2 regions of the Streptomyces sp. NPDC052043 genome follow, and region 2 is predicted to be linked to the other one. Evidence: riboswitches for the same ligand, from Rfam matches in the RefSeq annotation. Region 2 holds a riboswitch; the other holds the start of a gene.

Region 1 (9,732 bases), on a different contig from region 2:
GGCGCCGCCCCGGCCACCCCGCCGCCGCTGCCCCAGCAGCAGTGGTTCGTCGGCGTCGGCGGCGCCCAGCAGGGCCCGTACGACACCGCCGCGCTGACCGGCCTGATCAGCGCGGGCACCCTCACCCGGACCACCCTGGTCTGGCAGAACGGCATGGCCGGCTGGCTCCCCGCCGAGCAGGTCCCTGAGGTCGAACGGCTCTTCGGCAGCGTCCCGCCGCCGCTGCCGCCCCAGGCCTGAGCGGGCGGGGACGACGACCATGACCGAGGACCAGGCCACCGCCGCCCGCTCGTACCCGTGCGAGGCCTGCGGTGCCACCGTGGAGTACGCCCCGGGGACCGACGCGCTGCGCTGCCCCTACTGCGGGCACCAGCAGGCCATCGTGCCCGTCCCGCGTGCGGTGCGGGAGCACCCGATCCAGGAGCTGGCGGCCCTCCCCGCCAAGCCACTGGCCGGACCCGGCTCCGTGAACGCCTTCGTCTGCCCGGGGTGCGGGGCCCGCACCGAGAGCGACTCGCTGTCCGTGCGCTGCCAGTTCTGCGCCACGCCCCTGGTGGCCGACGCGGGCGCCACCGAGCGGGTCGTGCCCGAGGCCGTCGTCCCGTTCGGCCTGGACCGCGACGCGGCCCGGGAGGCGCTGCGCACCTGGACGTCCTCCCGCTGGTTCGCCCCGAAGGACCTGAAGAAGGTCACCGAGGCGGAGTCCTTCAAGGGCAGCTACCTGCCGCACTGGACGTACGACGCGGCCACCGTCTCCGACTACCGGGGCCGGCGCGGCGTGTACTACTACGAGACCGTGACGCGCACCGTCACCGAGAACGGCCAGACCCGCACCGTGACCGAGCAGGTCCGGCACACCCGCTGGTACCCGGCCTCGGGGACGGTCTCCCGGGACTTCGACGATGTGCTGGTGCCCGGCACCAGCCATGTCACCGCCAAGCAGCTCGACAAGCTCACGCCCTGGCCGCTGGAGGAGGCCAGGCCCTACCAGGAGGAGTACCTGGCGGGCTTCCAGACGGTGCGCTACGACATCGAGCCCGAGGACGGCCTGGCGACGGCCAAGCAGCGGATGGCCGAGGTCATCGAGGGCGACTGCCGCAGCGACATCGGGGGCGACGAGCAGCGGGTCGAGTCGGTCGACACCCACTACTCCGACGTCACCTTCAAGCTGATGCTGCTCCCGGTGTGGTTCCTGACCTACCTGCACGCCGGGCGGACCTGGCAGGTGACGGTGAACGCCCGCACCGGCGAGGTGGTCGGCGAGCGCCCGTACAGCGCCGGCAAGATCGTCGCCGCCTCGCTCGCGGCGCTCGCGGTGATCGCACTGATCGTCTGGCTGAGCGTCAGAAGGTAGCGGCCCGCGCGGTGGGCCCGGGCCGCACCTCCTCAGCACTCGATGATGTTCACCGCCAGGCCGCCCCGGGCCGTCTCCTTGTACTTCACCGACATGTCCGCGCCGGTCTCCTTCATGGTCTTGATGACCTTGTCGAGGGAGACCTTGTGGGAGCCGTCGCCGCGCATGGCCATGCGGGCGGCGGTGACCGCCTTGACCGCGGCCATGCCGTTGCGCTCGATGCAGGGGATCTGGACCAGGCCGCCCACGGGGTCGCAGGTGAGGCCGAGGTTGTGCTCCATGCCGATCTCGGCCGCGTTCTCGACCTGCTCGGGCGTGCCGCCCAGGACCTCGGCCAGGGCGCCCGCCGCCATTGAGCAGGCCGAGCCGACCTCGCCCTGGCAGCCGACCTCGGCGCCGGAGATGGAGGCGTTCTCCTTGAAGAGCATGCCGATCGCGCCGGCGGCGAGCAGGAAGCGGACCACGCCGTCCTCGTCCGCGCCGGGGATGAAGTTGATGTAGTAGTGCAGGACCGCCGGGATGATGCCGGCCGCGCCGTTGGTCGGGGCGGTGACCACCCGGCCGCCGGCCGCGTTCTCCTCGTTCACCGCCATCGCGTAGAGGGTGATCCACTCCATCGCGCGGGCCGCCGCGTCGCCCTCGGCGCGCAGCTGGCGGGCGGTGACGGCCGCGCGGCGGCGCACCTTCAGGCCGCCCGGCAGGATGCCCTCGCGGTTCAGGCCGCGCCCCACGCACGCCTGCATCACCCGCCAGATCTCCAGCAGGCCCTCGCGGATCTCCTCCTCGGTGCGCCAGGCCCGCTCGTTCTCCAGCATCAGGGACGAGATCGACAGGCCGGTCTCCTGCGTCAGGCGCAGCAGCTCGTCGCCCGAGCGGAACGGGTACTTCAGCACCGTGTCGTCCAGCTTGATGCGGTCCGCGCCCACCGCCTCCTCGTCCACGACGAAGCCGCCGCCGACCGAGTAGTACGTCTTGGCCAGCAGCTCGGCCCCGGAGGCGTCGTAGGCCCACAGGGTCATGCCGTTGGCGTGGTAGGGGAGCGCCTTGCGGCGGTGCAGGACCAGGTCGTCGTCGTAGGAGAACGCGATCTCGTGCTCGCCGAGCAGGCTCAGCCGGCCGGAGGTCCTGATCGTCTCCACCCGCTCGTCGGCCGTCTCCACGTCCACCGTGCGCGGCGAGGCGCCCTCGAGACCGAGCAGCACCGCCTTCGGCGTGCCGTGGCCGTGGCCCGTCGCCCCGAGGGAGCCGTACAGCTCGGCGCGGACCGACGCGGCCCGCTCCAGCAGGCCCTCGTTGCGCAGCCGGCGGGCGAACATGCGGGCCGCCCGCATCGGGCCGACCGTGTGGGAGCTCGACGGGCCTATGCCGATCGAGAACAGGTCGAAGACCGAGATGGCCACGGAGACTCCTCAAGACGGGGTGGTGCTGGGGGTGCCAGGGGCGGGGCGCCGCGCACGGACCGGGGTCTCCGGCCGTACGCGGCACTCCTGGGGACGGGACCTACTTGTTCAGCCCCGGGTACAGCGGGTGCTTGTCGGCCAGGGCGCGCACCCGGGCCTTGAGGGCGTCGGCGTCGTACGACGGCTTCAGCGCCTCGGCGATCACGTCCGCGACCTCGGTGAAGTCCTCGGTCGTGAAACCGCGGGTGGCCAGGGCCGGCGTGCCGATCCTGAGGCCGGAGGTGACCATCGGCGGGCGCGGGTCGTTCGGGATCGCGTTGCGGTTGACGGTGATCCCGATCTCGTGCAGGCGGTCCTCGGCCTGCTGACCGTCCAGCTCGGAGTCGCGCAGGTCGACCAGGACCAGGTGCACGTCCGTGCCGCCGGTCAGGACGTCCACGCCGACCGCCCGGACGTCGTCCTGGACCAGGCGCTCGGCCAGGATGCGGGCGCCCTCCAGGGTACGGCGCTGGCGCTCGCGGAACTCCTCACTCGCGGCGACCTTGAAGGACACCGCCTTGGCGGCGATCACGTGCTCCAGCGGGCCGCCCTGCTGACCGGGGAACACCGCGGAGTTGATCTTCTTGGCCAGCTCGGCGGTGGACAGGATGACACCGCCGCGCGGGCCGCCCAGCGTCTTGTGGGTGGTGGTGGTGACCACGTGGGCGTGCGGCACCGGGTTGGGGTGCAGGCCCGCGGCCACCAGGCCGGCGAAGTGCGCCATGTCGACCATGAGGTACGCGCCGACCTCGTCCGCGATCCGGCGGAACGCGGCGAAGTCCAGCTGGCGCGGGTAGGCGGACCAGCCGGCCACGATCAGCTTCGGCTTGGACTCCTTCGCCAGGCGCTCCACCTCGGCCATGTCGACCTGGCCGTCCTCGCCCACGTGGTAGGCGACGACGTCGTAGAGCTTGCCGGAGAAGTTGATCTTCATGCCGTGGGTCAGGTGCCCGCCGTGGGCGAGGTTCAGACCCATGATCGTGTCGCCGGGCTTGAGCAGCGCGAACATCGCGGCCGCGTTCGCCTGCGCGCCGGAGTGCGGCTGCACGTTGGCGTGCTCGGCGCCGAACAGCTCCTTGATGCGGTCGATGGCGATCTGCTCGACCACGTCGACGTGCTCGCAGCCACCGTAGTAGCGGCGGCCGGGGTAGCCCTCGGCGTACTTGTTGGTGAGGACCGAGCCCTGCGCCTCCATGACCGCGACCGGGGCGAAGTTCTCCGAGGCGATCATCTCGAGCGTGGACTGCTGGCGGTGCAGCTCGGCGTCGACCGCGGCGGCCACGTCCGGGTCGAGCTCGTGCAGGGGAGTGTTGAGAACAGTCATGTGCGTGTGTCCGATTCTCAGCCGGCCGTCTCGGCGGCGTACTCGTCGGCGGAGAGCAGGTCGGCGGGCTCCTCGGCCAGGCGCACCTTGAACAGCCAGCCGCCCTCGAAGGGCGCGGAGTTCACCAGCGACGGGTCGTTCACCACGTCCTCGTTGGTCTCGGTGACCTCACCGCTGACGGGGGAGTACAGGTCGGACACCGACTTGGTCGACTCCAGCTCACCGCAGGTCTCGCCTGCGGCCACCGTGTCGCCGACCTCCGGGAGCTGGGCGTAGACGACATCGCCGAGCGCGTTGGCCGCGAACTCGGTGATGCCGACCGTCGCCACGCCGTCCTCGACGGGCGACAGCCACTCGTGCTCCTTGCTGTAGCGCAGATGCTGAGGGTTGTTCATGGCCTGAATTCTCCTGTACGCGGGTCAATGGTGATGAATGGGGAGCGCGAAAGGTGTGCGCGACCAGGGGTGACGTGTCTCACGTCGCCTCCGTGGCGGCTACGACGGTGTCACTTCTGGCGCTTGTAGAAGGGCAGCGCCACGACCTCGTACGGCTCGTGCTTGCCCCGGATGTCCACGCCCACACCGGGCGTGCCCTCGGCGGCGTGCGCGGCGTCGACGTACGCCATGGCGATCGGCTTGCCCAGGGTGGGGGAGGGGGCGCCGGAGGTGACCTCGCCGATCACCTCGCCGCCCGCGACGACCGCGTACCCGGCGCGCGGGACCCGGCGGCCCTCGGCGACCAGGCCGACGAGCACCCGGGGCGGCTCGGCGGCGGCGCGCTCGGCGGCGGCCAGCAGGGCCTCACGGCCGACGAAGTCGCCCTCCTTCTCGAACTTGACCACCCGGCCGAGGCCCGCGTCGAACGGGGTCAGCGAGGTCGACAGCTCGTGCCCGTACAGCGGCATGCCCGCCTCCAGGCGCAGCGTGTCCCGGCAGGACAGCCCGCACGGGACCAGGCCGGCGTCCGCGCCCGCCTCGGTCAGCGCCTGCCACACCTTCTCCGCGTCGCCGGGGGCCACGAACAGCTCGAAGCCGTCCTCACCGGTGTAGCCGGTGCGCGCGATCAGCGCGGGGACGCCCGCGACCGTGCCGGGGAGACCGGCGTAGTACTTCAGGCCGTCCAGGTCGGCGTCGGTCAGGGACTTCAGGATGCCGGCGGACTCGGGGCCCTGCACGGCGAGCAGCGCGTAGGCGTCCCGGTCGTCGCGCACCTCGGCGTCGAAGCCCGCCGCCCGCTCGGTCAGCGCGTCGAGCACCACCTGGGCGTTGGAGGCGTTGGCGACGACCAGGTACTCGGTCTCGCCCAGCCGGTAGACGATCAGGTCGTCCAGGATGCCGCCGTCGGCCCGGCAGATCATGGTGTAGCGGGCGCGGCCGAGGCCGACGGTGGCGATGTTGCCGACCAGGGCGTGGTTCAGCAGGGCGACGGCCTGCGGGCCGGTGACGGTGATCTCGCCCATGTGGGACAGGTCGAACAGGCCGGCCTTCGTCCGCACGGCGATGTGCTCGTCGCGCTCGGAGCCGTAGCGCAGGGGCATGTCCCAGCCGGCGAAGTCGGTCATCGTCGCGCCGAGCGAGCGGTGCAGCGCGTCGAGCGCGGTGCGGCGGAGTCGGTCGGGTGGGGTACTGCTCATCGGGCGGTCTCCAAGGCGATGGGGTCCCCCGCGCGAACGAAACCGGGCGTGGGGGAGGGCAAGGACGGATCCATGTCCTCCCCATCTGTCATCGGAACCTGAGAGGTTCGCCATGACCGCCGTCGGACGGACGGTGCACGGCTTGCACCTTGGGTGGAGCCGCTGCGCCCAGCGACCCGCTTTTCAGATGTGCCTCGCCCGCGCGGTAACGGTGCCTGAGAGATTCAAGGGAGGTACTTGCTCCTTCGGCGCCCCGGTGAGACGGCTGGGGACTCTCCCGCGCGGATTCAAACGGCCGATATGCAGTTGCGCGGACATCATTGCACGCCCGGCCCGCTTCGCGGCAGGGCGGCATCCGTGACCGTGCCGTGGCAGGACGTGCACGGGGCCGCGGGGGCGCTCGCCGGGGCAGCCGTGATCGCGGGCCCGGGATTTCTCGTGAGGTTCGGGCCGGTACCCGATAGCCTTTCGGCCACAGCAGTGTTCACAGCAGGCGGTAGCAGATGGACTTCCCGACGGACTTCTCCGCGGACTTTCCGGCACAGACGCACTCCCACCCGCACAGCGGATGGCCCGGCAACGAGCTGGAGGAGGTGCTGTCCGCCTCCCTCGGTGTCCCGTCCGCCGGTGGCCGGATCCTTGAGGTGCTCGGCCGCAGCCTCGTCTGGGTTCCCCTGCCCAACGGCGGCGGTCCGCAGAGCGGGCCGCTCGACCTGCCCACGGTGGAGATCGACGGTCAGGCGTACGTGCCCGTCTTCAGCTCCGAGGAGCAGTTCCGCCAGGTCGCGGGCGCCCACATGGCGTACACCGTCGCGCCCGCCGTCGAGTTCGCGCGCGGACTGCCCCCGCAGGCCGGCATCGCGCTCAACCCGGACGGCGTGGTCGGCGTCCCGCTGCCGCCGGCCGCCGTGGCCGAACTGTGCCGGGCCGGGCGCGCCCACCTGGACGGTGCCTCCGGCGGCGGCCGCGTCCGCCTCTTCGAACCGGACTGGCAGGACGACCCGGTGGACTTCCTCGCCGCCGCCTGCGCCGAGTTCGCCGAGACCGGCGTGGTCAGCACCGCCCGCCGCTGCCTGGCCGCCGTCGAGACGGACGACCCGGTGATGTTCATCGGCGTCGAACTGTCCCAGTGGGACGGCGACCCGCAGGCCCGCCCCCTGGACGCCCTGGGCCGGGCCCTGGCGAAGACCCCGGCCGGGTGGCCGGTCAACCTGGTCCTCCTGGACGTGGCCCAGGATCCCGTGGCGGACTGGATGAGGGAGCACGTCCGCCCGTTCTACCAGCACGCCCACTGAGTCCGACCGGGGACGCCGGGCGGGCGCACACGATCCGCAGTCGGCGGCGTACGGCGAGTCCCCGGCCGCCGGACGGCGGCTTAAGCTAGGGCTGCCGTCACCTTCCCGCCTGCCCGCCGGGCGGGCGACGCGAAGGTGACGACAGGACCCGGACCCACGGCTCGGTCGAAACGTCGGTTGTATGGAGGGGCGGTACAAGTGAGCGCCAGCGGCACCACGGCCGGGCAGGTCGAGCAGACGCTGCGCCAGGTGACGCCCGGGCGTTACGACGCCTACGAGGCGCTGCTGCGTGTGCTGGCGACCCCGTCCTCCGGCCAGGTATGGATGCTGCTGTGGCACGGCCAGGCGGGTTCCTCCGACGCGCAGTACGGCCACATGGAGGTCGACGGCCACGGCTACGCGCCCTGCGTGACCTCCGCCCAGGAGCTGTCCGCCAGCGGCTGGAACCGTTCGTACGAGGTCGTGGACGGCCTCGACGTGGCCCGCACCCTCTACCCCGATCACTACGGCCTCTGGCTGAACCCGCACGCCCCGGGCGGCGGCGTCGGCGTCCCGTGGTTGGATCTGCGCCGCATCGCCACCGGTCTCGACCGCCAGCCCGCGGGCCCGCTGCGGCTGTCCGAACCCACCGTCGAGGCCTCGCGGTTCTACGCCCTGCTCACCCAGAACGCCCACCGCACCCCGGCCCTGCGCTCGCTGCGCCACGCCTGGGTGCAGCCCGCGCTCGGAGTGCCGTACCTCGCCATCGGCCTCGACGTGTACGACACCTCGCCGCCGGCCGTCGACTCGGTGCGCGTGATGATGCAGCAGTCCATCGGAGCCGTCCCCGACGGTCTGCCGGTGTCGACGGTCGCGATGTCCGACGAGTACGACCCGGTCGCCATGTGGCTGCGCGCCAACTCCCGCCCGTTCTACGACCGGGAGAGCCACGTGGCCCCCGCGCAGGCCCCGGTGGCCGGCTACGGCTACCCGCCGGTCCACGGCGGCTACTGAGCCGGGCCGACCGACGTGACCGGGGCCGCCTCCCCCAGGGGAGGCGGCCCCGCGGTGTTTCGCCGAAGGCGCGTGGAAATCGCGTCGGGTCGATTCGGCGTCGGAGTGCCGGCCCGGCTCCTGGACCGGCGGGAAGCGAAAAGCGGGTGTGCGGTGAGTGACGGGAATTCCTCTTTGCGTGATTGCGTCGATTGGTCGATCCGGTAGGGCGGACGAAAGGGCGCTTCTTTGTCCCGAGGGGGCAAAACCACGGGCCGGGCGTGATGTGCGTCATGCGCCGGTCGGCTGGTCAAGTTGCCTTTGCGTTTGAGGAGTTGACCGTCCGCTGCTGGTGCCGGCGGAGAGCGGTCGGGCGTCACGCTCTCTGCGCGTAGAGTCGGAGCTTTGGTCCCCCGGTGCCGTCAAATGTCCCAACTAGGACCCGTCCGACCCCCGTTACCCACTGTCCGGATAACGGAACCTCTCAACTCGTGTCACGTTTGCGCATCCATTCTTCACCAGATCTGGCGGGTGATCGTGAGCGCGTTGAAGACTCGCCTTCCAGATACGAGGCCGACGATCCTGTGATCGAGCCCAATCGGGGAACCCGCAGGGCAGTTGAGCCGCATCCATCTGTGGCCACCGCGCGGCAGGTAAGCGAACCAAGGCCGCCCACCGCGGCGGACGAAAGGCCGGTCACCACCGGCGAGAGGGGTCGGGTCACTGTGACCGCACCGATCGAGACCACCGGGGCGGAAGCCGGAGCACAGCCTGAGGCCGTGCTCGCCGGGGCCAAGAAGAGCCAGATCGAAGGGCGTTCACTGACACAGATCGCCTGGACCCGGTTCAAGCGGGACAAGGTGGCCATGGCCGGCGGTGTCGTCGTCATCCTGCTGCTTCTGATGGCGATCCTGGCCAAGCCCATCGAGTGGATCTTCGGGCTCGACCCCGACAAGTTCCACCAGGACCTCATCGACCCCGCCCTCCTGGCCCCCAAGGGCGGCTGGGGCGGCATGAGCTGGTCGCACCCGCTGGGTGTCGAGCCCCAGTACGGGCGCGACATGCTCGCCCGCATCATCGACGGCTCCTGGGTCTCGCTCCTGGTCGCAGGCGGCGCCACCCTGCTCTCGGTGGTGATCGGCACGGTGCTGGGCGTCGTCGCCGGGTACTACGGCGGGTGGGTGGACAGCCTCGTCAGCAAGCTGATGGACACGTTCCTGGCCTTTCCGCTGCTGCTGTTCGCCATCGCCATCTCGGCCTCGGTGCAGGACGGCTTCTTCGGCCTGGACGGGCTGTCGCTGCGTATCTGCGTGCTGATCTTCGTGATCGGCTTCTTCAGCTGGCCGTACATCGGCCGCATCGTGCGCGCCCAGACCATGAGCCTGCGCAAGCGGGAGTTCGTCGAGGCGGCCCAGAGCCTCGGGGCACGAGGTCCGTACGTCCTGTTCCGGGAACTGCTCCCCAACCTCGTCGCGCCGATCATCGTCTACTCGACGCTGATCATCCCGACGAACATTCTCTTCGAGGCCGCGCTGAGCTTCCTTGGAGTCGGTATCGCCCCGCCGCAGGCCTCGTGGGGCGGCATGCTCAGCAACGCCGTGGATCTCTACACCGCAGATCCGCAGTTCATGTTCGTGCCCGGACTGGCGATCTTCGTCACCGTCCTGGCCTTCAACCTGCTGGGTGACGGGCTGCGTGACGCGCTCGACCCTCGC
Region 2 (9,732 bases):
TGGTCTTCCAGGACTACCTGCTGTTCCCGCACCTGACGGCCCTGGACAACGTGGCGTTCGGGCCGCGCTGCCGGGGCGCGACCAAGGCGGAGGCCCGCACGCAGGCCGCACGGTGGCTGGAGCGGATGGGGCTGGCCGACCACACCGGCGCCAAGCCCCGCCGCCTCTCCGGCGGGCAGGCCCAGCGCGTGGCCCTCGCCCGCGCCCTGGCCACCGGGCCCCGGCTGCTGCTGCTCGACGAACCACTCGCCGCGCTCGACGCCCGTACCCGTCTGGAGGTCCGCGCCCAGCTGCGCCGGCACCTCGCCGAGTTCGAGGCCGTCGCCGTTCTCGTCACCCATGACCCGCTGGACGCGATGGTGCTGGCCGACCGGCTGGTCGTGGTCGAGCACGGCCGGGTCGTCCAGGAGGGCACCCCGGCGGAGATCGCCCGCCGTCCGCGCACCGACTACGTCGCGCAGCTCGTCGGCCTGAACCTCTACCGCGGCCAGGCGGACGGCCACGCCGTCCGTCTCGAGGCCGGTCCCGTCGTCACCACCACCGAGGTCCTGTCGGGGGCGGTCTTCGTGGCCTTCCCGCCGAGCGCGGTCACGCTCTTCCGGGACCGCCCCACGGGCACCAGCGCGCGCAACCTGTGGCGCTGCGAGGTCGCCGGTCTGGAGACCCACGGCGACCGGATCCGCGCCGACCTGACCGGCGAACTCGCCCTGACCGCGGATGTGACCACGGTCGCGGCCGCCGAGCTGGACCTGCACCCGGGCGCGGTGGTCTGGGCGACCGTCAAGGCGACGCAGACCCACGCCTACCCGGCCTGAGGCACCGGCCGCCCTACGGTGGGGTTGATCACCACGTCCCCCACCCACCGCGAGGCACGTCCATGAGCCTGAGCATGCGCAACCAGTTGCCCGGCACGGTCACCGCCGTCACCCCCGGCGAGGCGATGGCCCTCGTCCACGTGCGCCTGGACGGCGGCGGACAGCTCACCTCCGCGATCACCCGGGACGCCGTCGAGGACCTGCGTCTGACCGAGGGCAGCACCGTGCGCGCCCTGGTGAAGTCGACGGAGGTGTCCCTGGCCACCGGGCCGGTCGAGGGCCTGTCCATCCGCAACCGGCTGCCGGGCACCGTCACCCGGATCGCCCTCGGCGCGGCCATGGCGTCCGTCCGGGTCGGTGTGGAAGGCGGCGAGCTGACCGCCGCGATCACCAGGGACGCCGCCACGGAACTCGGCCTGACGGAGGGCATGCGCGTCACCGCCCTGATCAAGTCGACCGAGGTCTGCCTGGCCACCGTGTGACACGGCGGGAAGAACCGCGGGGCCCCCGCCCGGGTCGGACGGGAGCCCCGTGAGCCCTTTGCTCGCTCAGTCCTCGTACGCGTCCAGCGGCGGGCAGGAGCAGACGAGGTTGCGGTCGCCGAAGGCCTGGTCGATGCGGCGCACCGGCGGCCAGTACTTGTCGGCAGCCGAGACCCCGGCCGGGAAGACGGCCTCCTCACGGGTGTAGCCGTGCTCCCACTCCCCGCCGAGCGCGGCGGCGGTGTGCGGGGCGCCGTGCAGCGGGTTGTCGTCCGCGGGCCACTGGCCGGAACCGACCTTCTCGATCTCGGCGCGGATCGCGATCATCGCATCGCAGAACCGGTCCAGCTCGGCCAGGTCCTCGGACTCGGTCGGCTCGATCATCAGCGTGCCGGCCACCGGGAACGACATCGTCGGCGCGTGGAAGCCGTAGTCGATCAGCCGCTTGGCCACGTCGTCCACGCTCACCCCGGTCTCCTTGGTCAGCGGGCGCAGGTCGATGATGCACTCGTGGGCGACCAGGCCGCCGGGACCGGTGTAGAGCACCGGGTAGTGCGGCTCGAGCCGCTTGGCGACGTAGTTGGCGCTGAGCACCGCGACCTGCGTGGCCCGCTTGAGGCCCTCGCCGCCCATGAGGCGGACGTAGGCCCACGAGATCGGCAGGATGCCGGCCGAGCCCCACGGCGCGGCCGAGATCGGGCCGACCCCGGTCTCCGGGCCCGCGTCGGGCTGGAGCGGGTGGTTGGGCAGGTACGGCGCCAGGTGGGCCCGCACGCCGACCGGGCCGACACCGGGACCGCCGCCGCCGTGCGGGATGCAGAACGTCTTGTGCAGGTTGAGGTGGGAGACGTCGCCGCCGAAGTGGCCCGGCTTGGCGAGGCCCACCAGGGCGTTGAGGTTGGCCCCGTCGACGTACACCTGACCGCCGGCCTCGTGGACCTGCGCGCAGATGTCGGCGACGTGCTCCTCGAACACGCCGTGCGTGGACGGGTAGGTGATCATCAGCACGGCCAGCTGCTCGCGGTACTGCTCGATCTTCGCCCGCAGGTCCTCGACGTCGACCTCGCCGTCCTCGGCGGTCTTGACCACGACGACCTTCATGCCGGCCATCACGGCGCTGGCGGCGTTGGTGCCGTGCGCGGAGGACGGGATGAGGCAGATGGTGCGCTGCTCGTCGCCGTTGGCACGGTGGTAGCCGCGCACGGCGAGCAGGCCGGCCAGCTCGCCCTGGGAACCGGCGTTCGGCTGGAGGGAGACCTTGTCGTAGCCGGTGACCTCGGCGAGGCGCTCCTCCAGCTCACGGATGAGGGTGAGGTAGCCCTGCGCCTGCTCGGCGGGCACGAAGGGGTGCAGCTGCCCGAACTCCGGCCAGGTGACCGGCTCCATCTCGGTCGTCGCGTTGAGCTTCATGGTGCACGAGCCCAGCGGGATCATGCCGCGGTCGAGCGCGTAGTCGCGGTCGGCCAGCCGCCGCAGATAGCGCAGCATCGCGGTCTCGGACCGGTACTGGTGGAAGACGGGGTGGGTGAGGTAGGCGTCGGCGCGCAGCAGCGCCTCGGGCAGCGCGTCCTCGGCGGCCGCGTCCAGCGCCTCGATGTCGCCCCCGACGCCGAAGGCCGCCCACACGGTGCGCAGCCGGTCGCGGGTGGTGGTCTCGTCGCAGGCGACCGAGACGTGGTCGGCGTCGACGAGGCGCAGGTTCACGCCGCCCTCGCGGGCCGCGGCGACGACCTCGGCGGCACGTCCCTCCGCCTTGACGGTCAGCGTGTCGAAGTACGCGCGGTGCGCGACCTCGAAGCCGCCGGCCGTCAGCCCCTCGGCGAGGACCGTGGCGTAGCGGTGGGTGCGCCGCGCGATGTCCCTGAGGCCCTCGGGGCCGTGGTAGACCGCGTACATGCCGGCCATGACGGCGAGCAGCACCTGGGCGGTGCAGATGTTGCTGGTCGCCTTCTCGCGGCGGATGTGCTGCTCACGGGTCTGCAGGGCGAGGCGGTAGGCCCTGTTGCCGTCGGCGTCGACGGAGACGCCGACCAGGCGGCCGGGCAGGCTGCGCGCGTACTTCTCGTGCACGGCCATGTAGCCGGCGTGCGGGCCGCCGAAGCCCATCGGCACACCGAAGCGCTGGGTGGTGCCGACGGCGATGTCCGCGCCGAGCTCGCCGGGCGACTTCAGCAGGGTGAGCGCGAGCAGGTCGGCGGCGACGGTGACCAGGGCGCCCAGCTCGTGCGCCTGGTCGATGACGGGCTTCAGGTCGCGCACGGCGCCGGAGGCACCCGGGTACTGGAGGAGCACGCCGTTGATCTCGCGCTCGGCGATCTCGGCGGGGATGCCCGCGCTGAGGTCGGCGACGACGACCTCGACGCCGCTCGGCTCGGCACGGGTCTCGATGACCGCGACGGTCTGCGGCAGTGCGTCCGCGTCGACCAGGAACAGGCCCTTCTTGTTCTTGCCCATGCGCCGGGACAGCGCCATGGCCTCGGCCGCGGCGGTGCCCTCGTCGAGCAGGGACGCGCCGGAGGTCGGCAGACCGGTCAGGTCGGCGACGACGGTCTGGAAGTTCAGCAGCGCCTCGAGGCGGCCCTGGGAGATCTCCGGCTGGTAGGGGGTGTAGGCGGTGTACCAGGCCGGGTTCTCCATGACGTTGCGCAGGATGACCGGCGGGGTGAACGTCCCGTAGTAGCCGAGTCCGATCATCGAGCCGAGGACCTGGTTGCGGTCGGCGAGGGAGCGCAGCTCGGCCAGCACCTCGGCCTCGGTGCGGGCGCCGGGCAGGTCGAGGGCGTCGGCGTTCTTGATCACATCGGGTACCGCGGCGGCGGTGAGCTCGTCGAGCGAACCGTAGCCGACCTGGGCGAGCATCTTGGCCCGCGCCTCCTGGTCGGGCCCGATGTGGCGCTGTTCGAAGGGGATGCCCTGTTCGAGCTCGGAGAGCGGGATGCGCTGGGCGGTCATTGCGGAGGCCTCCTGGTCTGACACGACCTTCGAGGGACACCACGGCGCGGGTGCCCCGACGGCCTCCCCCTCTGTCATCTCAACCTGAGAGCTTCACCGGACCACCCGAGGGCTTCCGGTTTTCACCGTCGGTGAGAGCGGAAGCCGTCGACACCCGCTCTGCTTTCCAGAGTGACCTCGTCCGTGCGGTACGTGGGCCTGAGAGATTCCGGGGAGGATTTGCTCCTTCGGCGCCCCCGGCGGTGCCGGAGGGCTCTCCCGCACGGGGTCAGCAGCCGTTGCCAGCCTACCAGCGGGGCAACAGCACGGGCCTTCGAGTGGCCGCCTCGCAGAATGTGCTCTTTCGTAGGGGTTACGGATGAGTTGCGACCACGTGGAGGGACAGTGCAGACGGAGATCGATCCGCGCAACCTGATCGGCCGCAAGGCGTTCGACCGCAACGGGCACAAGATCGGCACGGTGGACGAGGTCTACCTCGACGACGCGACCGGCGTGCCGGAGTGGGCGGCGATACGCACCGGCCTGTTCTCCCGGGACGCCTTCGTCCCCCTGGAGCCCAGCGAACTCGTCGAGGGCACCCTGCACGTCCCCTTCGACCGCTCCCTGATCAAGGAGGCTCCCGACTTCGGCGTGGGCCGACATCTGTCCCCTGAGCAGGAACTGCAGCTCTACCACCACTACGGCCTCGACGTGGCCCCACCCCCTGTTCCCGACCACCAGTTCGGCAAGCTGGCGGGCTCCGGCTCGGGTCCGGACGAGGGCTGAGCCGGAGGCGCTGGAGGAACCGGAGGATCCAGAGGCACCAGAGGAAGGGGTTCGGCCGGTTCCAGGTCCGGGTCGTCCACGAGGAAGGTGCGCACGCGGCCCGGCGCGGAGCCGGGGGTCTCGAAGCGCACGGTGACGCGGCCGAGGCCGCTGCCCTGCACCCATCCGTGGCCGTACCCCGCATGTCGCACGTCATGGCCCGCCGGCCACCGCCGCTCGGTGGGTTCCGGCTGCCGCTCGGCGGGTTCCCGCGGCCGCTCCTCGGCGGGCCCCGCCACCTCTGCACCGACGCCCTGCGCGCCCGCCGCCTGCGCGAACAGGTCCTCCTGGGTGTAGTCGGCGAGCCCGGACACACCCACGCCCAGCAGCCGTACGCCGCCGGTGGTGTCCACGGAGTCCAGCAGCCGGGCGGCCGCCTCCCGTATCACCGCGGGGTCGTCGGTGGGCCCGCGCAGGGTCTCGGAGCGGGTGAGGGTGGAGAAGTCGTAGCGGCGGACCTTCAGCACGATGGTGCGCCCCGACAGACCGGCCCCGCGCAGCCGCCCCACGCACCGGTCGGCCAGCCGCTGCACCTCCAGGGCCACCCGGACGCGGTCGTGGATGTCCACGTCGTAGGTGTCCTCGACGGACACCGACTTCGTCTCGCGCTCGGCGACGACGGGACGCTCGTCGTGGGCCAGCGCCATCGCGTGCAGCGCGTGCCCGTGCGCTTTGCCGAGCAGCCGGACGAGCTCGTCCTCACCGGCCTCGGCGAGCTCCTCGACGGTGTGGATCCCGGCCCGCCGCAGATGGTCGCCCGTGGCCGGGCCCACGCCCGGCAGGGTCCGCACGGACAGCGGACCGAGCAGGGCCCGCTCGGTGCCGGGCTCGATGAGCACCAGCCCGTCGGGCTTGGCCTGCTCGGAGCCGATCTTGGCGAGCATCTTGGAGGCGGCGAGCCCCACGGACCCCGTGAGCCCCGTGACGGCGCGGATCTCGGCGCGCAGTCTCGTCCCCGCCAGCCGGGCGGATTCCGCGTCCCAGGCAGCTCCCCCGGCCTCCAGGTCCACGAACGCCTCGTCCAGGCTCAGTGGCTCCACGAGCGGCGACAGGGCCCGCAGCAGGCCCATCACCCGCTCGCTGATGGAGCGGTAGAAGGCGAAGCGCGGCACGAGGTACGCGGCGTTCGGCGCCAGCCGCCGCGCCTGGGCCATCGGCATCGCGGAGTGGACGCCGAACACACGCGCCTCGTACGACGCCGTGGCGACCACTCCGCGCGGTCCCAGCCCGCCCACGACCACGGCCTTCCCGCGCAGGCTCGGCTTGGAGCCCTGCTCCGCGGAGGCGAAGAAGGCATCCATGTCGAGGTGGAGGATCGTGGGTGCGGTTCTCACATCTACGATGCTGCACCACCCCACTGACAACGCCACCGCCAACACCCGCGGTCCCGGCGGCACCGTCCCGGCCTCCCGAGGCCGGTCCACGGGCCCAGAGGGCCGGACTGGGCCGGGTCGGACCGGATCGGGCCGGAGGGGTCGGGCCGAGCAGGCCAGATGGGCCGAATCGGGTCGGCAGGCCAGATGGGTCAGACAGGCCGGAGGACGGACAGGCCAGGCCGGCCGGAGGGGCCGGACCGGCGGGGCCGGGATCGGGCCGGGTCAGTGGCCGGGGAGGGAGTGACCGGAGGCGGCCGGGGCAGCCGGGGCCGCTCAGACGGCCCGGTTGCGCCGCCGGGCGAGTTCGTCGCCCGGGTTGTGCCCCACGAGCGTCTCCCCCGTGTCGATGCGCTCGCCGTGCAGCTGCGACAGCGCGTTCTCCACGTCGCGCCACACCACGCCGACGGCGATGCCGAAGATTCCCTGGCCCCCCTGGAGCAGAGCGTGCACCTCGTCGGGCGACGTGCACTCGTACACCGTGGCCCCGTCGCTCATCAGCGTCATCCGCTCCAGGTCGCGGAAACCGCACTCGCGCAGGTGCTGGACGGCGGTACGGATGTTCTGCAACGACACGCCGGTGTCGAGGAACCGCTTGACGATCTTCAGAACGACGACGTCCCGGAAGCTGTAGAGGCGCTGGGTACCGGATCCCTGGGCGGGCCGCACGCTCGGCTCGACCAGCCCCGTGCGCGCCCAGTAGTCCAGCTGCCGATAGGTGATGCCCGCGGCTGCGCAGGCCGTCGGACCGCGATAGCCGATCTGCTCGATTGCCATGGCCGCCGCCCCTCCGCTGCTCGGCACCGCCGCCGGTAGCTGCGGAGCACGACCGGCCGCACCACCGAGAGGTGGATACCCCCCGCTCGCGCGGAGCCGAGAGCCCGGGGGAGGGTACGGACCGCTTCCCCCGGCATTGCGTCCGGGGTCACCCCCAGCCGTACCGTCGCCGCTGCTTCTCACGCCGACCTCCGTCCTTGACCTGCCTCCTCGACGGTAGGCAGTCACCAGGGGTGCGTCAACGATCGCCACACTCGGCACGCCGAGTGATAATCACCCTAAGAGTGGTTTCGCGTACCCCATCGCCGGGAAAGGCTATCCGAATGCCCCGGGGGGAGGCCGCGGGACGGTCTCCTGGCGGCTCACACGGGCGCTTCACTGGCTGCTGCTGCCGAAGTCCTCCGGCGAGATCTGGTCGAGGAACTCGCGGAACTTCTCCACCTCGTCCTCCTGCTCGTCCGGGATCGCGATGCCCGCGTCGTCGAGCACCGTGTCACTGCCGAAGATCGGCGTCCCGGTGCGCAGGGCCAGCGCTATGGCGTCGGACGGCCGGGCACTCACCTCGACACCGCTGGCGAACACCAGCTCGGCGTAGAAGACGCCTTCACGCAGGTCCGTGATGCGTACTTCCGTGAGTTCCTGGCCGACCGCCTCCAGCACGTCCTTGAACAGGTCGTGGGTCAGCGGTCGGGCGGGGGCCATGCCCTGCTGGGCGAAGGCAATCGCCGTCGCCTCCCCTGGCCCGATCCAGATGGGGAGGTACCGGTCGCCTCCCACTTCACGCAGGAGCACGATCGGTTGGTTGGAGGGCATCTCGACCCGGACACCTACGACATCGAGCTCGTTCACACAGCAACCCTAGGCGGTGCCCGGGACGTTTGGGTAGTCGGGCCGGGCACGGGAGGAGGATCCGGCCGCCTCCGGGGGCCCGCTCACGGCAGCCGCAGCCCGAGCGCGGTGTGCACCAGCACCGTGTGCAGCCGCACCGTGAGCTCCGCCAGCTCCTTGGCGCGGGCCTCCGCATGTGCCCTGGTCTGCGGATTGCGGTGCCGCTTGAGGGGGGCCACCACCTGGTCGACGAGCCCGGCCTCCCGGTCGGCGGCCGCCTTCATCACCCGCAGGTGCCGGGGCTCGATCCCGAAACGCCCCAGCTCGGAGACGAGCGAGGCCACGGTCAGCGCCTCGGCGCCGTAGGCCCCGTCCGCCAACGGGGTGAGCAGCCCGTACGACTCCCACTCACGCAGTTCCCCCTCCTCGACACCGGCGGCGGCGAGGAGCTCGTCCCGCTCGATCCGGGCTCCCGTCGGCGCCTCGGCCGGCGAGGGCACGGATCCGCCGTCCCGCTGCCGACCGACCGCCGGCAGGTGGACCGCCTCGCCGCGCTCCATGGCGTCCAGGTACTCGCGAATCACCTTCAACGGCAGGTAGTGGTCACGCTGCATCCGCAGGACCAGGGCCAACCGCTCGACGTCGTCGGTGCTGAACTTGCGGTACCCCGAGGGGGTGCGCCGCGGCTCGACGAGCCCCTCCGACTCCAGGAAACGGATCTTGGAGACGGTGACCTCGGGGAACTCGTCGCGCAACATGTTCAGCACCGTGCCGATGCTCTTCAGCCCACTGTCCGTGGCGGCGGTGCCGTGCTCGGCACCGCCGCTCGGTGATTGACGCATGGACCTTCCCTGACAGGTCAGACGCCCTGCCGGCTCGAGTAGAAGACCAGCCGGTACTTGCCGATCTGCACCTCGTCACCGTTCGACAGGGCGACCTGGTCGATCGGCTCCCGGTTGACGTACGTGCCGTTCAGACTGCCGACGTCGGCCACCGTGAACGAGCCGTCCGGGCTGCGCCGGAACTCCACGTGGCGACGCGAGACCGTCACGTCGTCCAGGAAGATGTCGCTCTGCGGATGACGCCCGGCCGTGGTCAGCTCGCCGTCCAGGAGGAAGCGGCTGCCCGAGTTCGGGCCGCGGCGCACCACCAGGAGGGCCGAGCCCAGGGGCAGCGCGTCGACGGCCGCCTGCGCCTCCGGAGACAGCATCGGCGTCTGGCCGGTGGCCTCGGCGTCGTAGGCCTCCAGACCGGAGATGGAGATCGTCGAGGTCGTCTCCGACGAGCGCTCCGGCACCGCACCGGACCGCAGCGGCGCACCGCAGTTCGAGCAGAAGCGGCTGTTCTCCGCGTTGCGGTTGCCGCACCTCGTACACACCAGGGCCGACATGGACGGATCCTCCTGCCGCGGCTGCCCCGCGGGGGCATCGGACGCGTACGGGCCGGCGGCGAACCCTCCAGCCGTACCTGAGGTCGACGGTTGCCCGAAACCTATGCCGCCCGACTGGGCAGGGTCAACCGACGACGCCCCCTGACCGGCCACCTGGTCCCTGAACAGCGGACGCTGACCCTCGGCGTCAGGCTGTGCGCGGTGACGGGCCGTCGCGTTCTCGCTGCCCTCTCGCGCGCTCTTGCCGAACAACTTCGCAAACAACTTCACGGGCGATTCCCCTTGACCGAAACAGACCCGCCCGTGGGGCA

What was found. Region 2 has a riboswitch for glycine ahead of gcvP (aminomethyl-transferring glycine dehydrogenase). Riboswitches for the same ligand answer to the same signal wherever they lie in the genome.
Region 1: it holds a riboswitch for glycine, as region 2 does, so the genes downstream of both, gcvT (glycine cleavage system aminomethyltransferase GcvT) here and gcvP (aminomethyl-transferring glycine dehydrogenase) in region 2, are expected to answer to the same signal.

The regions. Positions count from the first base shown of each region.
Region 1 is NZ_JBIUBT010000024.1:29,898-39,629, forward strand. Features, by position in the region: gene ACIHCX_RS36980 (SPFH domain-containing protein) at 1-240, shown strand, start outside; gene ACIHCX_RS36985 (hypothetical protein) at 260-1,354, shown strand; gene ACIHCX_RS36990 (L-serine ammonia-lyase) at 1,387-2,754, opposite strand; gene glyA (serine hydroxymethyltransferase) at 2,855-4,117, opposite strand; gene gcvH (glycine cleavage system protein GcvH) at 4,135-4,512, opposite strand; gene gcvT (glycine cleavage system aminomethyltransferase GcvT) at 4,623-5,750, opposite strand; glycine riboswitch at 5,944-6,040, opposite strand; gene ACIHCX_RS37010 (enhanced serine sensitivity protein SseB) at 6,254-7,045, shown strand; gene ACIHCX_RS37015 (enhanced serine sensitivity protein SseB C-terminal domain-containing protein) at 7,244-8,038, shown strand; gene ACIHCX_RS37020 (ABC transporter permease) at 8,743-9,732, shown strand, end outside.
Region 2 is NZ_JBIUBT010000005.1:5,832-15,563, reverse strand. Features, by position in the region: gene ACIHCX_RS14290 (ABC transporter ATP-binding protein) at 1-815, shown strand, start outside; gene ACIHCX_RS14285 (molybdopterin-binding protein) at 878-1,297, shown strand; gene gcvP (aminomethyl-transferring glycine dehydrogenase) at 1,364-4,249, opposite strand; glycine riboswitch at 4,426-4,520, opposite strand; gene ACIHCX_RS14275 (PRC-barrel domain-containing protein) at 4,634-5,014, shown strand; gene ACIHCX_RS14270 (DNA polymerase IV) at 4,927-6,387, opposite strand; gene ACIHCX_RS14265 (MerR family transcriptional regulator) at 6,703-7,386, opposite strand; gene ACIHCX_RS14260 (bifunctional nuclease family protein) at 7,579-8,052, opposite strand; gene ACIHCX_RS14255 (MerR family transcriptional regulator) at 8,136-8,873, opposite strand; gene ACIHCX_RS14250 (FHA domain-containing protein) at 8,891-9,732, opposite strand, start outside.